Regions from separate parts of the Lactobacillus sp. W8093 genome, predicted to be linked through region 1. Evidence: riboswitches for the same ligand, from Rfam matches in the RefSeq annotation. Region 1 holds a riboswitch; the other holds the start of a gene.

What was found. A riboswitch is a leader RNA that binds a small molecule or an ion and turns the genes downstream of it on or off. The one in region 1 is predicted to bind lysine.
Region 2: it holds a riboswitch for lysine, as region 1 does, so the genes downstream of both, lysA (diaminopimelate decarboxylase) here and H3T47_RS00990 (ABC transporter substrate-binding protein/permease) in region 1, are expected to answer to the same signal.

The regions. Positions count from the first base shown of each region.
Region 1 is NZ_JACFRL010000001.1:204,539-212,585, forward strand. Features, by position in the region: gene H3T47_RS00975 (NAD-dependent protein deacylase) at 1-671, shown strand, start outside; gene H3T47_RS00980 (DUF488 domain-containing protein) at 778-1,137, opposite strand; gene H3T47_RS00985 (DNA-3-methyladenine glycosylase) at 1,181-1,813, shown strand; lysine riboswitch at 1,942-2,118, shown strand; gene H3T47_RS00990 (ABC transporter substrate-binding protein/permease) at 2,227-3,852, shown strand; gene H3T47_RS00995 (amino acid ABC transporter ATP-binding protein) at 3,852-4,601, shown strand; gene H3T47_RS01000 (alpha/beta fold hydrolase) at 4,656-5,573, opposite strand; gene H3T47_RS01005 (hypothetical protein) at 5,775-6,146, opposite strand; gene H3T47_RS01010 (hypothetical protein) at 6,491-6,802, shown strand; gene H3T47_RS01015 (replication-associated recombination protein A) at 6,951-8,047, opposite strand, start outside.
Region 2 is NZ_JACFRL010000002.1:63,257-71,303, reverse strand. Features, by position in the region: gene H3T47_RS01635 (AraC family transcriptional regulator) at 1-193, opposite strand, end outside; gene H3T47_RS01630 (alpha/beta hydrolase) at 266-1,162, opposite strand; gene dapF (diaminopimelate epimerase) at 1,312-2,298, opposite strand; gene H3T47_RS01620 (aspartate kinase) at 2,319-3,671, opposite strand; lysine riboswitch at 3,953-4,131, shown strand; gene lysA (diaminopimelate decarboxylase) at 4,218-5,531, shown strand; gene dapD (2,3,4,5-tetrahydropyridine-2,6-dicarboxylate N-acetyltransferase) at 5,540-6,250, shown strand; gene H3T47_RS01605 (N-acetyldiaminopimelate deacetylase) at 6,255-7,394, shown strand; gene dapA (4-hydroxy-tetrahydrodipicolinate synthase) at 7,413-8,047, shown strand, end outside.

The sequences.
Region 1 (8,047 bases):
ATGATATTGATCAGGCGCGCCACGTTACTTTTTTGACCGGTGCGGGAGTATCGACCCATTCAGGTATTCCCGATTACCGCTCTAAAAACGGCATTTATGACGGCGTCTCTGAAAGTCCAGAAACAATATTGAGCGAAGAAACTCTTTATCAGCGCCCTGACTTTTTCTACAAGTTCGTCATGGATAATATGTACTTCCCTGACGCCAAGCCAAACGAAATCCACGAAAAAATTGCTGCTATCTGCAACGAAAAAGGCGATTTAATCACCCAAAATGTTGACGGCTTAGATACCAAAGCGGGTAATAAACACGTGACTGAATTTCACGGCTGTCTCTATAATATCTACTGCACTAAATGTCACAAAGCTGTTGACTACGCTGAATATGCTAAGTCCTACCGTCATGAAAATTGCGGCGGTATTATCAGACCAGGAATTGTTTTATACGGTGAAGCAATTAACGGCGACAGTTTAGCCAAATCTGTCAACGCAATGCAAAATTCTGATCTCGTAATTATTTCAGGCACCAGTTTTGTTGTGTATCCATTTGCCCAATTATTATCATATAGACAAGCCGGCGCCAAAGTTTGGGCAATTAATAAAACAGCTATTCCGGCAGAAGGAATTTCTGCTATTATTGCGGATGCACTAGATGTTTTTAAACAGCTTTAATTTAATTTTTTAAAAAAGCCTTTAAGCTATTTGAATTGCTTGTTTTCAGCATCCTAATTTTAACCATTGCTTTTCACTTTTTGCGTACTAAAAGAAAAGTCAAAAACTATAGTCTTTGTTCAACATATTCTTTGAGCACAACTGCCTGGTTGTGTTCTTTGTTTTTAGCACCATAAAGAAAAAGGACATCTTGTTCGGCAAGCTTGGCTTTAACCTGATCAACAAAAGCTGTGGTCGCTGGATTATGCTCCAATTCAGCAATGTACTTTTGCCTAAACTCAGGATATTTAGTATCATCGTGATTGAACCACTTACGTAATTTAGTGCTGGGACCAATTTCTTTGACCCACTCATCCAAATTAGCATCTTTTTTGCTTTTGCCTCGTGGCCACAGACGGTCAACTAAAATGCGGTAGCCAGCAGGCTGCTCATGTTCGTAAATGCGCACTACTTTTATTTTTGTCATGATAATATCTCCTTTTAGTTTAAGTTTACTACACGGAAGAAAAATGAATTATTCAACTTATTTTACTAATAAACCAACTGCTGCTATTACTAAAGACTTAATCGGCAGACCATTAACATATAATGATGGTCAGAATATAATGGGTGGCTATATTGTGGAGGCTGAAGCATATTTAGGGGTCAAAGACAAGGCAGCACATTCTTACGGCGGTCATCGCAGCCCAGCTAATGAAGGTCTTTATCGCAAAGGCGGAACCATTTATATTTACGCTCAAAGACAGTACTTCTTTTTCGATGTCGCAACGCAAGAATATAATGAGCCGCAAGGAGTTTTAATCAGGGCTATCGAACCAGTCTGGGGTATAGAGCAGATGATTAAAAACCGAGCCGGCAAAAATGGTGTGCTTTTAACTAATGGTCCTGCTAAAATGATGCAGGCTTTTGGCATTCATGATAAAAAATGGAATTTACACTTCTTAACTGCTTCCCCTTTTAAAATTGACTTGGATAACAGTCACAAAAAACTGGCTAAGGAAATTAAAACCAGTGCCAGAATTGGTGTTAGTCAATCTGAATTAGAATGGGCTAACAAAAAATTACGTTATTATGTTGCCGGTAATCCCTATGTTTCTAGAATGAAAAAGAGCGCTTATCAGACAGATAACGGCTGGCGGTAAGAGCAGCTTGCAGAAGTCTTTTAAAATAGTAAAAGAAAATAAATGAGATAATTATAAAATATTTTTTAAATAAAATTATTGACAAGTCACTCTTAATAGCCTATTATTTTTCTAAGTTAAATAATTTCCAATGCAATAGAGGTCGCGGTTGTTACGAAACTAATCTGAGTGAGCGAACACTTTGAAGGTTAGCGTAAGAATTACCGCCGAAACAAGAATGTTGTTCGTTTCAATCTTCTTGTTGGGCTGCAAGAGAATATTTTGCAGACTGTCCCGGTTAGTCCCCGGGGAGCGCTATATGATTTGTTCTAATAATAGATTATAACCTCGTTGTTTTGTGTAACAGCGAGTTTTTTATTTACGCTTTTATTGTGTTGGCTTTATTTGAAACATATTTTGTGGAGGTTTTCAAAATGAAGTCAAGATTTAAGTGGTTGGCTACCTTGGTTGCCTTATTCACTTGTTTAGGCATTGGGGCTAATTTTAGCCTGAATGAAGTTAGTGCCAAAAAGGACGGCGGTACGCTCAAAGTCGCCATGGAAGCTAATTATCAGCCGTACAATTGGACACAGACTAATAATGCCAACGGTGCTGTGCCAATTGAGGGCTCAAAAGAATACGCCAATGGTTATGATGTCAAGATTGCTAAAATCCTTGGGCAAAAATTACACAGAAAAGTCGAAGTTGTTAAGACTGAATGGGACGGTTTACTTCCTGCTTTAACCAGTGGTAAAGCCGATTTAATTATTGCCGGCATGAGCCCAACAGCTGAACGTGAAAAAGCCATTAATTTCTCTCAGCCATATAGAAACAGTACTTTTGTGGTAATTACCAAACTTAACAGCAGATACGCCAACGCTAAAAAGCTGACTGACTTTAAGGGTGCAAAATTAACAGCGCAACAAGGTACTTTCCACTATGATTTAATCAAGCAGTTAAAAGGTGCTAAGAGACAACCGGCTATGCGCGATTTTGCGGCAATGCGGCAAAGTTTAATCTCCGGCACCATTGATGGCTATGTTGCCGAAGACACTGAATCAACTTCCTTTAAGATGGTTGATCCTGACATTAAGTCAATTCCTGTCAGCAAAATGGCTGGTTTTCATGCTACTAAGGAAGAATCTGTTACCTCAATCGGAATTGCCAAGCCTAACAAGGCTCTACTAAAGAGTGTCAACCAAATTTTAGCTACTATTCCTCAAGCAAAAAGGGTTAGGTTAATGACTGAAGCTGTGAAGCAGCAGCCTAAAACTGATAGTGATAAAAAAGGTAAAAAGGCTAAGTCAGAACCTTGGTTAGTATCTATGTGGCGCCAATATGGCGGCATGATTTTAAACGGTATCGGTATGACCTTACTTTTGGCTTCAGTTGGTACTATTGCAGGTTTCTTTATCGGTTTGGCCGTTGGTATTGTGAGAACTATTCCTACACCAACTACCAGTGGTAAAAGATGGCTGCTCAAGTTTGTCAACTGGCTGCTTTCGGTTTATATTGAGATTTTCCGGGGTACGCCAATGATGGTGCAAGCAGCTGTGATTTACTATGGTATTGCCCAATTCTGGCACCTGAATATTGACAGAACGGTCGCCGCACTAATCATTGTTTCGATCAACACTGGAGCGTATTTAGCAGAAATCATCCGCGGCGGAATTATTTCTACACCCGAAGGTCAGTTTGAAGCAGCCAGTGCGTTAGGAATGACCCACAACCAGAGAATGTGGCATATTATTCTGCCACAAGCAATCAAGAATTGTCTTCCTTCAATTACTAATGAATTTATCGTTAATATCAAAGATACCTCAGTTTTGAGTATCATCTCCGTATCAGAGTTGTTCTTTGTTGGTTCAACTATTGCGAGTCAGACATTTAAGTTCTTCCCAACTTACCTGACAATTTCTGCTATCTACCTCATCTTGACCTTTACCATTACCAGAATATTCAACTTAATTGAAAAACACCTCCAAGGAAGTAAGAATTACAACTTAATGGCAAACCAAGTTCAAGTAGGCACACCAAAAGACATGGAGGCTAAGAACTAATGACTGAAACAAACGAAACTATTTTAAGTTTAAAGCACATCAAGAAAACATTTGGTGAACACCAAGTTTTAAAAGATATCTCTTTTGACATTAATAAAGGTGAAATTGCCACCATTATCGGTCCTTCAGGTGGCGGTAAATCAACTACTTTGCGCTGTATCAATCTGCTTGAAGAACCTACTGCCGGTGAAGTTGATTTTCATGGTGAAAATGTTTTGGCACCAAACTACAATCGTAATATTTATCGTGCTAAAGTCGGCATGGTTTTCCAACAATTTGACTTGTTTGAAAATAAGAATGTTTTAGCTAATTGTATGGTAGGTCAAGAGTTAGTATTAAAACGGTCAAAAGACGAGGCGCGTAAAATTGCGCTTGCTAATCTGAAAAAGGTAGGTATGGAGCAATACGTTAATGCTCGTCCCAGCCAACTTTCAGGTGGACAACAACAACGGGTTGCGATTGCCCGGGCAATCTGCATGGATCCTGAAATTTTGTTATTTGATGAGCCTACTAGTGCTTTGGATCCAGAAATGGTCGGTGAAGTTTTAAGCGTCATGAAGAATCTGGCTACTACTGGTTTAACGATGATTATCGTAACCCACGAAATGGCGTTTGCGAAGGAGATTTCCGACCAAATGTTTTTCATTAGCGATGGCGTAATTACTGAACAAGGCACGCCAGATCAATTATTCAATCACCCGCAAAATGAAAAAACCGTCAAGTTTTTGAGTAATTTTCAGAATAATTAATAAGGCCTAATTAAATATAAAAAAGCTGGCAAATCTACGTGATTTGCCAGTTTTTTAGTTTGCTTGTGGCTCTAAAAGTCCAATAATTTCCTGATTAAATTTAGTTGGCTCCTCCCACTGCGGGAAATGACCGGAATGGTCAAACCAAATTATATTGCACGGACTAGTAATTTTAGCAGCATATTCTGCAGTCAATTGCGAGGACACATGGTGGTCATGCCTGCCCTCACAGAAGGTGATGGGAACGGCAAAATGCAGGATATTTTCAAAATTAACGTCCATCAGTTCTTCCCAAAAATATTGAATTGATTGCTTCGATCCCTGCAAGCGATGAATTAAGTCTTTAAAAGAATAATCTTTAGCAGATATAAAAGGACCAATTAATTTGCGGTAGTTTTTAGCGCCGTAGATTGAGCCGCCATAAGCCACAATCATTTTAGTTAATTTGAGACTGGCTTTAGTTGGTTCATGGACAAAATCAAGTTGGTCAAGTTTGGCAGTGTTTTTCATTTTTGTTCGTAAAAAAGCTTTTTGTAAAGCAATATTCTTTTTCATATTAACGACTTGACCAATTCCGATATATTCCGTAACCAGCTCTGGATACTTTTGAATAAAATAGAGTCCTAAAACTGTGCCCCAAGAATGACCCATAATAATCAATTTATCTTGTTTTAACCGTTTTAATAAATAAAGCACAAACTGATGAATATCTGCCAAGATGGTATTAATGGACAAGTTTTCTTCAGGTGAAAATTTGTAATACGATAGTCCGCTGCCCCTTTGTTCCAGATTGACAAAGATAAAATGATCTTCTAGTTCGCTATTAAATTTTTTAGTCAGGGGGATGCAGGCATCACCCGGTCCACCATGCAAATATAAAATGATTGGTTTCCGGCCTTGCTTTGAACTAATTGAAAAATAAAGTTTAGTGCCGTTAATTTCTACGTTTTCTATTACTGATGTACTACTCATTTTTTGCCTATATTCATATAATCTCTTGTTATTATGCATACACTGCTACTTTATTTAAGTATATTATTAATGCAGCTAACTTGTAAATTGCAAATTATGTTTACAAGACTAACGCAATTTTTATCAAAAAGTCTGACGAACTTTACGCTAGAAAAAAGTACCAAGCAGTATAGTTGCCTGGTACTCAAATCTTGTTAAATTTTACTCATTTTTACCTTCAGCTTGGTAAAATTTAGCCCGATTAATTAAATAGTCAAATAAAAGCACACAGATTAGATTTAAGACAATAATTAAGAGTATCAATAATGGGTGATCTTCTTGCTCATCTGTCATATTCAATAAATATAAAGTTTCAAAACTAATAGGTGCACCTTGTAATGCCATAAAATAAAATAAATCATTTTCGACTTGCTTAGTAAATGTTTCTTCTTTTACTTCAAAGCAAGCTGTAGCAATTATTGTTATGACGAACGCACTAATTGACCATATTAAGTTAAAATTCGGCTTATTGGAGAAAAAAAGCGTTATTCCAAATGGACACAACAATAGTAAAGCAGCTCTTGCTAATTTCATTTTCATCTTATTTCCCACAGCCTTTCTTTTTTGATTTATTTTAATTATTTTATTATTTATAATTATAAATGAAATGTGGTATTAATCAAAGGCTCTATTAGTCACTGCAGTTGTTCCGTCAGAAAAATCAGCTATTACATCTGTTTTAGATTGGTCAAAAATCAGCTTAATTTATCTCTAATTAAAAATTTTACAATTTAATATTTATGTACTAACCTATAAGTAATTATTATCATTGATATAAATAAAAGTTTAAATTATAACTGTTTCTTGTATCTGTGAAAAATTTAATATTGCTTTGTGCATAATAAATCTTGGCAATATCATGATTGGAGCTATTAATAATGACCAAAAAACAGACTAAGATGAAAGAACAACTGTTATCAGATCATCTATATAAAGTTGTATGGCTTATTGCATTAGGCGAATTCTTGTTGGTTTTAATCCTACCGTTTTTCAAATCTCTTGGTTTAAGCGTTGGCGCTTTGGGTCTCCTACTATCAGCTTTGTCAGATGTATTGACAACATTTTTTCAACACAAACATATTACCTTTATTATAAGTTTGGTTTTGGGTTGGCTATTAGCTCTAATAATTAGTGTTATTCTGTTTTTTTACATTATGTGGGCTTCAGGCAACATGGTTTTCGTCAAATAATGAATTTAAATAAATATTGCCACAGAAAAGAAAGAGCACAAAAACAGGCAAACCACTTAAATTGTGGTTTGCCCGCTTTTTAGTTGATGCTCAAATAGCAGTGTCCCGGAAATTAAAACCAATGAGGCTAGACTTTAAAAGCTGCGCGCTAATCATCGTATTCTTTGTGCCATTCTTTAATCTGCTCCAGCCTCTTTTTAAAGCGGTCTTCATGACCCTGCGAGGTTGGCAAATAATATTCGTGTCCTTCTAAACTCGGTGGCATAGTTTTCATTGTCGTTAACTTGTCTTTAGCATAATGCGCGAGCTGGTAACCTTTACCATAGCCCAAATCTTTCATTAACTTAGTCGGAGCATTGCGAATCTGCAAAGGTACTGGTTCATCAATCGTCTTCTTAACATCTTCTTCAGCAGCTAGTCTAGCCTTATAAACCGCGTTTGATTTCGGCGCAAGCGATAAATAAATCACTGCTTCCGTCAAATGCACATCACATTCCGGCATCCCTATAAATTGACAAGCCTGAAAGACGTTGACCGCTACATTCAGCGCATTAGTATCTGCCAAGCCAATATCTTCACTGGCAAAGCGCACTAGTCTGCGTGCTATATAAAGCGGATCTTCTCCCCCTTCAAGCATCCGCGACAGCCAATAAATTGCCGCGTCCACATCGCTGTTACGCATTGATTTATGCAAAGCGGAGATGATATTGTAGTGTTCTTCTCCGTCTTTATCATACAGGACCGACTTTTGGGTGATTAATTGTTCAAGACTATCCATAGTCACAGCAATCGTATTGCCAGTTTTATGACCGTTTAAAACTGCCATCTCCAGCGTATTTAAAGCAGTCCGAGCATCACCGTTGGCAAATTTGGCAATGGCTTTAATCTCCTGCTCACTGATTTTGACGGTTAACTTGCCAAAACCGTTAGGGTTGTGCAAAGCGTTTTGCAATAACTTAATGATATCTTTGACTTCAAGAGGTTTTAAGACAAAAACCTTGCAGCGTGAAAGCAGCGCCGAGTTAACTTCAAAGGAAGGATTTTCGGTCGTAGCACCAATTAAAATGATACTGCCACGTTCAACGTAGGGTAAAAAAGCATCTTGTTGTGCTTTATTAAAACGATGGATTTCATCTACAAATACCAGCGTTTTTTGCCCCACTTCGTGTTCAGCTTCTGCCTGCTTCATAATTTTGCGAATTTTAGTAATGCTGCTGTCAACCGCACTAAAATTAAAAAAGCTCG
Region 2 (8,047 bases), on a different contig from region 1:
AAATTTCGCCTGGTTGGGTTTGATAATCTACACCGCCGATGATAAAATGGTCAATTTTTCCCTTTAATGTAAAGCTCAGTTCAATACTTTGATGCCAGTGGGGAGGTACTTCTGAGGAGCCCGGGTATTGATGAACCTTAATAAAAACAGGCAGTTCATCTAGCTGCACCAACTCATGCTTGTCACTTGCCATGATGTTTTCTCCTTTACTAAAAATGGTCGAACTAAAAAAGCTACTAGTTCAACCAGTTTTGGTAATTATTATTTAATTGAGGTATTTACGGAAGAAGTCCACCTCATCTTCGTTACATTGCTTTGCCAACTCATCTTTTTGGTTAATGTGGAAAACATGTCCGCGAGGATTATTACTGTCCCCATAAAAATGTAGTTCGTGATAAATATTTTTGGCATGTAAGTATCCAGAAAGCATGTAGGCATTATCACGCAAAAAGTCATCGGTAGAGGTCATGATAAATAAAGGCGGCAATGCAGAAGTTAGAAATTGTTCTACATTTAGTTCTTCGTGTTTATTCATACGAATTTCGGGTCTGAAATAGGCCTCGGGTGCGCCGGCAATGGAATTAATTTCCGTTAAGAAGTAAGCGCCACAGTTTAAAGCTGCTGCTTTAATGGTCAAGTTGGGAACAGAATAGCCAAAATATTTACGGTATTCATTGTTAGTGTAAACTGCTAAAATTTGTTCACCCATTTGACCGCCTGCACTGTCACCAACTATAAAGACATTGTTTAAGTCAAACTGATATTTAGCCGCATTTTCTTTTTTGGCTACCCAATGAAATACACGGTTAACATCATCTAATTCGCCCGGATAAACAACGGCAGGTGCCAAACGATAATTGGCGTTGACGACTGCAAAGCCTGCTTTAGCTAGAGCTAAGCAATAAAACTGGTAAGTTTCCTTAGTGCCATATACCCAGCCACCACCATGGATATTGATAATAACCGGCAGTTTAGCATCAGTTCTTTTTTGGGGTAAATACACATCAAGAATCTGATATTGTTGATCTTGACCGTAAGGCACATTATCAAATCTTTCTACTTCAGGTATTTGTGTTGGCAAATCAGCGTCGCGCTGATCATCACCTTTTTTAAATTCTTTTCGCATTTCCTGCACTAATTTTAAATAATCTGGTTCTGCCATTTTACAGCACTCCTTTTTGTGAAATCGCTTTAACAAATATATTTTACTTCACTATTATGAAAAAGAAAGGCTATAAAGTCACTTCAAAATGGCTATTAAGCAGCTCAAATTTTTATTTTAGTACAATACTTTACTACCAAAATTACCCTTTACTTATTATGTGTTGCCATAAATTTCTGGTAAGCTTCATTTTCTGTAGTTGATGTAATCTTAAAGTTACTAAAGTCCAGCTGTTTTTCGTGTAATTCACCTTCTGTAACATCAATATAGTGCGTAACTGTAGCATTACCTATTAATTCTATCCAATAGCTATCTGCAGTCCGATGCACTTTAGTTTGAACAAATCCTCCGGGATTGGAGATAGTTAGTAACTGCCCAAAAAGGTGTTCCTGCGGATAAGTTAATGCGTAAACCAGACTTGCGGCTGACATGCCAGTGCCACAAGCATTGGTAAAACCCACACCCCGTTCGAAAGTGCGCACAAATAGATGATGTGCATTCAAAACTTGAGCAAAACTAACGTTTACGCCATCTGGAAAATAAGGGTTTTTCTGATTTAACCTTGTTCCCAGTTTTTCCAATAAGTTGCTTTGTAAAATGTTATTTGGCACTAGACTAATCAAATGTGGGTTGGGAACAGCAACTGCTGAAAATTTTAAATTAGGTGCAAATTCGGGAACCTTTTGATTAATTAACTCAGTAGCGCCTAAATTGGTAAACGGGAGATCAATTGCCTGAAAACTGACAGGGCTGATTTCAACACTGACTGCCTTAACGTCTTGAGCCCAATCCGGCTTGCAGCTGACACGCAAATCACTCTGCATAGTCTCAACTTTAAATGCTTCTTTATGATATTTTTGTGCTAAATAGCGGCCGACTGTCCTTAGGCCGTTACCGCACATTGAAGCAAAAGAGCCGTCAGCATTGATGACCTGCATTTTACCTAAAACTTGAGGATGGTGTGACTTGCTGACTACAAGCAAACCGTCCGCGCCATTTAATAAACCTGTGTCGCGTCTGGTTATTTGCTGTGCCAAGTTGACTAGTTCTTCTTTAGTTAATGGTGCTTTTAATTGGGTTTGATCAAGCAGAAAAAATTGGTTTTGCGAGCCATGAACTTTTTGTAGTTGTACCATAAAGTTTCTCCTTTAAATATTTACTTAAAAAATTGCTGATAAATTTCTTTAACTGCCGCTGCTGCGTCAGCTCTTTTAGTGCCCAGCATGATAGAAATACGTGAGGCACCCTGATTAATCATGTGGATTGCGACGTGTTTCTGCGCCAACGGCATTGTAATATTCTTCATTACGCCAATCTTGTTGCGCATTCCTTCTCCTACTACCATGATGATGGCATAATCATCAAACCATTCTAGTTGGTCAGGTTGCAATGCTTGTTGAATTTCAAAACACATTTGCTGGCGGATTTGCTCATTAAATTGTCTTTTGTCAAAAATAACAGTCAGATCATCAATTCCTGATGGCATGTGTTCGTATGAAATATTAAATTTATAGAAAATTTGTAATAATTTAAGTGTAAATCCAACCTCTTTATTTAGTAAATATTTATGTAAATATAATGCAGCAAAATGACTAGAACTTGCGACCCCAGTAATTATGCTTTGGGGATGAAAATCATGCTCGGGAACAATCATTGTTCCTGGTAAATCAGGGTGGTTAGTATTTTTGACATTTATGGGTACTTGACCTTCAATTGCAGGAATGATCGCTTCATCATGGAAAACCGAAAAGCCAGCGTATGACAGCTCCCGCAATTCGCGATATGTCATAACTTTAATTGCGTAGGGGTGAGTAATAATTCTGGGATCAGCGGCATATATAGCGTCGACGTCGGTAAAGTTCTCATATAAATCTGCTTTAATCCCCCGTGCCCAAATTGCGCCAGTGATATCTGATCCGCCACGGGAAAAAGTAGCAATTAAGCCGTCTTTGGTAATACCGTAAAAGCCGGGAACAACCAACACGTTATCTTTGTTAGACCACTTTTCTAAATTTTTGTAAGTTTCTGGCATCACTTGGGTGTCATTAGCGTTGTCAGTAACCATAAAGCCCGCTTCTTGGGGGTCAAGAAAGTAAGCTGGTAAATGATAATTTTGCAAAACTAAAGTCAAAAGTTGTGCGTTAAGTTTTTCACCGTGAGCTTTAAAGCCAGCCATTAAATAGTCTTGATTAGGGTAATCAGCTTTTGGCAAAGCAATTAGTTCTTGCAGTAAAGGTTGTAATAATTGTTCAGATATTTGAAAGTAAGCAGCAATATCATGATACCTAGACCAAATTGTTTTTACAGTTGAACTGCAATCCTCTTTATTAATTGTTTTATGTGCAAACTCAATTAATAAATCTGTTACTTTAATGTCATTTGAAAATCTTTTTCCTGGAGCAGAAGCTACAATTACTTTACGAGTCTGATCAGCTTTAATAATATTTACTACTTTTTCAAATTGCTCCCCGTCTGCAAGGGAACTACCACCAAATTTAACGACTTTCATGTTAATACCTTTCACAATTAAATTTAATTTTAAGTAATTAGTATTGCATTTTATCATTAAAATTTTAATCTTCAATCAAAAATAAAAAGAGAACTTTTGAAAATGAGCCATTTTGATTAACTGTTTTTAAGCTGTAAAAAGCCAAAAAACATTGCTACTAGAAGTTTTTTGGCTTGTAGTTAAAATGACATTTTTTTAAAATCATTGTCTTTATTTTAAAAACAAAAAATAATTCTGACTGAAAATGGTTGACAATGATTTTAATTAATAATAATATTTTAATAAATCGAAGAGGTTGCAACCAACAAAAGTAGCTGGTGGAGTTTCTGCAAAGGCTGAGAAACTAGTGAAAGGGGCGGTTGCCGAAGCATTAATTATTGCGGTAATTAATTAGCTGGGACGTAATCTAACAGGTTACGGACTGTCGCAATTTTATATTCGCGGAGCGCTATCGACAAAATTGATACCAGATAATAACTTGAAGGACTCTTTTGTTAGGCACGACAAAAGAGCCCTTTTTATTTTAAGAAAAAGGGAGAGACTTAAATGGCTGCTAATGATTATTATCAAACTAATGCTCAAGGTCACTTGGTAATTGGTGGGGTTGATGCACTAAAATTAGCAAAAGAGTTTGGTTCTCCATTAGTTGTTTATGACGTACAAAAAATCAAACAGCAATTTCGGGCTTTCCAAAACGCTTTTGCAAAAGAAAATGTGAATTATGCGATTAGTTATGCCAGTAAAGCATTTGCTACGATAGCAATTTACCAGGTAATTAATGAGCTGGGCGGACATGTGGATGTTGTTTCTGGGGGTGAATTATATACCGCGCTGCAAGCAGGTTTTCCTGCAGCAAAAATTAGCTTTCACGGTAATAATAAAACTGCAGCTGAGTTATTAATGGCTGTGAAAAATCATGTTGGCGTCATTATTTTAGATAATTTTACTGAAATTAAGTTGTTAGGCCAGATTTTGCAAGAAACAAATAGTCAGATGCAGGTAATGTTGCGGCTAACACCAGGAGTTTCTGCACATACTCACGAATATGATCAAACTGGTCAAGAAGATAGTAAATTTGGTTTTGATATTCGTTCGGGTCAAGCCGAGCAGGCCTTTTTACAGGTTAAAGCTAACGCGCAAATGGAACTAATTGGTCTGCACGCACATATTGGCTCACAGATTCTAGAGACAGACGGGTTTAAGCTGGAAGTTGAAAGACTTATGCAATTAGTCAAGGACTGGGAGCAAAAATATGATTACCAGCCGCGTGTTTTAAACTTAGGGGGCGGTTTTGGTATTAGATATACCGAACAGGATGATACTTTAACTGCTCAAACCTTCATCAGTCAAATAGTGCAGACAGTTAAAAAGTGTGTGCAAATAAGCCACTTAAAAATTCCGGCTATCTGGATTGAACCGGGACGTTCGATTGTCGGTGAAGCCGGTTATAGCTTATATACAATCGGTGCTCGCAAAGAAGTACCGGGACTGCTTCCTTATGTAGCAGTTGATGGGGGCATGGGTGATAATATCAGACCGGCACTTTATCAAGCACAATATGAGGCAGTACTAGCAGAAAAGCCACATGCAGAACCAGTAGAAACGGTTAGACTGGCGGGACGTTATTGTGAATCAGGCGATATTATTATTAACAAACTGAAAATCCCTAAAAGTAAACCGGGCGATGTAATAGCAGTTCTGGCTACTGGCGCTTATGGTTATAGCATGGCATCGAATTACAATCGTGTTCCAAGGCCAGCAGTCGTATTTGCAGAAAATGGTCAAGCACAGGTAGTAGTTACACGTGAAACTTATGCGGATTTAATTAATCATGATCGCTTTTATCAACCGAAAGGATAATTAAAAATATGAAAAAAATGTCGGCAACAGAAATTATTGATTTCATTGCTAATTCAACCAAAAAAACACCTGTGAAAGTATATATCAAGGCTGAGATGTCTAAGTTAAAGTGGCCTGAAAATTGCAAGATTTTTAGTGAAACTCATACCGGGGTCGTTTTTGGAGATTGGCAAGACTTGGGTCCTTTTTTAGAAAAAAACGCCGAGAAGATAACATATTATCAAGTGGAAAATGTCAGTCGGAATTCTGCTATTCCCCTGCTAGACATGAAGAACATCTCTGCCAGAATTGAACCGGGTGCCCTTATTCGTGAAAATGTTGAAATAGGCAAAAATGCGGTAATTATGATGGGGGCCGTCATTAATATTGGAGCAGAAATTGGCGAAAATGCCATGATTGATATGAATGCTGTTTTGGGCGGCCGAGCAATCGTTGGTGCGAACAGCCACATAGGAGCAGGAGCGGTAATTGCCGGAGTCGTGGAACCAGCCTCAGCACAACCTGTAAAAATAGGCAAAAATGTTTTGATAGGTGCTAATGCAGTAGTTTTAGAAGGAGTCCAAGTTGGTGACCATGCGGTAGTAGCGGCCGGGGCGGTAGTAACAAAAGATGTACCTGCAAACAGCGTCGTTGCCGGAGTACCAGCAAAAATTATTAAAATGCGTGATCAAAAAACTGCCTCTAAGACAGGAATTGAACAGGGACTAAGAAAGCTGTGAATTAATGTTAACTTCTGCGCAACTTATTAAAATTCGCCGTGACTTGCATCAAATACCGGAATTAGCGTTGCATGAATATCAAACACAAAAATATCTCTTGCAAGTCATTGGTAATTTTAACCAGAAAAATATTGAAATACGTACATGCCCTGAACTACCTACAGCTATATTAGTTCTGGTTCGGGGAAGTAAACCACAAAAAACAATTGGTTATCGAGCAGATATAGATGGTCTGCCAGTTCAAGAAAATACTGGCTTGTCGTTTGCTTCCCACAATCATGGTCAAATGCATGCCTGTGGTCATGACATCCACATGACAGTAGCGCTTGGAATTTTAGCTTATTTTTGTGACCAGCAACCGCAGGATAATTTACTTTTCTTTTTCCAGCCAGCTGAAGAAAGTGAAAGTGGTGGTAAAAAAGCTTATGAAGCTGGGGTTTTTACTGGTAAATGGCATCCAGATGAATTCTTTGCCTTGCATGTTACTCCCGACTTACCCACCGGCACAATTGGCTGCCGTTTAGGAACATTATTTGCGGGCACAACTGAAATCAATATTGACTTATATGGTAAAGATGGTCACGCCGCATATCCACAGCAAGCTAATGATATGGTAGTGGCCGCTGCTGCTTTAATAGAACAAATTCAAACAATTATATCTCGCAGTATTGATCCAATTGCAAGTGGTGTTATTACAATAGGAAAAGTTAGGGCTGGAACAGTTAGAAATGCAATTGCCGGTCATGCTCATTTAGAAGGAACTATTCGCGGGCTAACTCAAAAAATGATCGAAAGAATCGATCAGCGTCTGCGGGAGGTAACTCAAGGAATAGCACAAAGCTATAATGCTAAGGTTGATTTGCAGCTTAATCAAGGCGGCTATTGGCCAGTTGAAAATAATCCTCAAATTACAAGTGAGTTCATTAATTATATGAAGGAAAATACTCAAATTAATTACCAAGAGATGCAGCCGGCTATGACAGGAGAGGACTTTGGCTATTTGCTGGCACAAATTCCCGGTACCATGTTTTGGCTGGGCGTAAATGATAATTCCCAACTTCATTCTGCAACATTTAATCCGCACGAAGAAGCAATAGTAATAGGAATTAAAGCAATGGTGGGTTTTTTACTGAGTCACATGTAGCTCAAAAGGAGAAAAAACATGACTAATTTTGATAAGGCAGATTTAATGACCGCGATAATTACCCCTTTTAATAAGGAGGGAGAAGTTGACTATCCTGGTCTGAAACGATTAACCGAGCATTTACTCAATACAGGTAGCAATGGTTTCGTTATTGGCGGTACGACTGGTGAAACAGCAACCATGACCCATGATGAAAAAATTGCGTTGTACACTAAATTCGCTCAAATAGTTGATCACCGTGTACCTGTGATAGCCGGAACAGGCAGCAATAATACTGCCCAAACTGTTGCGTTTACGGAAGAAGTAGGACAAATTCCCGGTATTGATATGGCATTAGTAGTTGCGCCATACTATAACAAGCCGAATCAAAGAGGAATTACAGCTCATTTTCAAAAAGTAGCTGAAAATTCACCTGTACCAATCATTATTTATAATATTCCGGGACGAACAGGAATTAAGATTAGCAAGGAAACTCTGGTTGATTTATCGCGTAATCCAAAAATTGCTGGTGTTAAGCAGTGCTCAGATTTAGAAGACTTGGAATATATTGTTGAACATGCAGCCAATGACTTTTTGGTATATACAGGCGAAGACTTACAATCTTTAACGGCTAAAGTCTTGGGAGCAAAAGGAGTAATTTCGGTAGCTTCTCA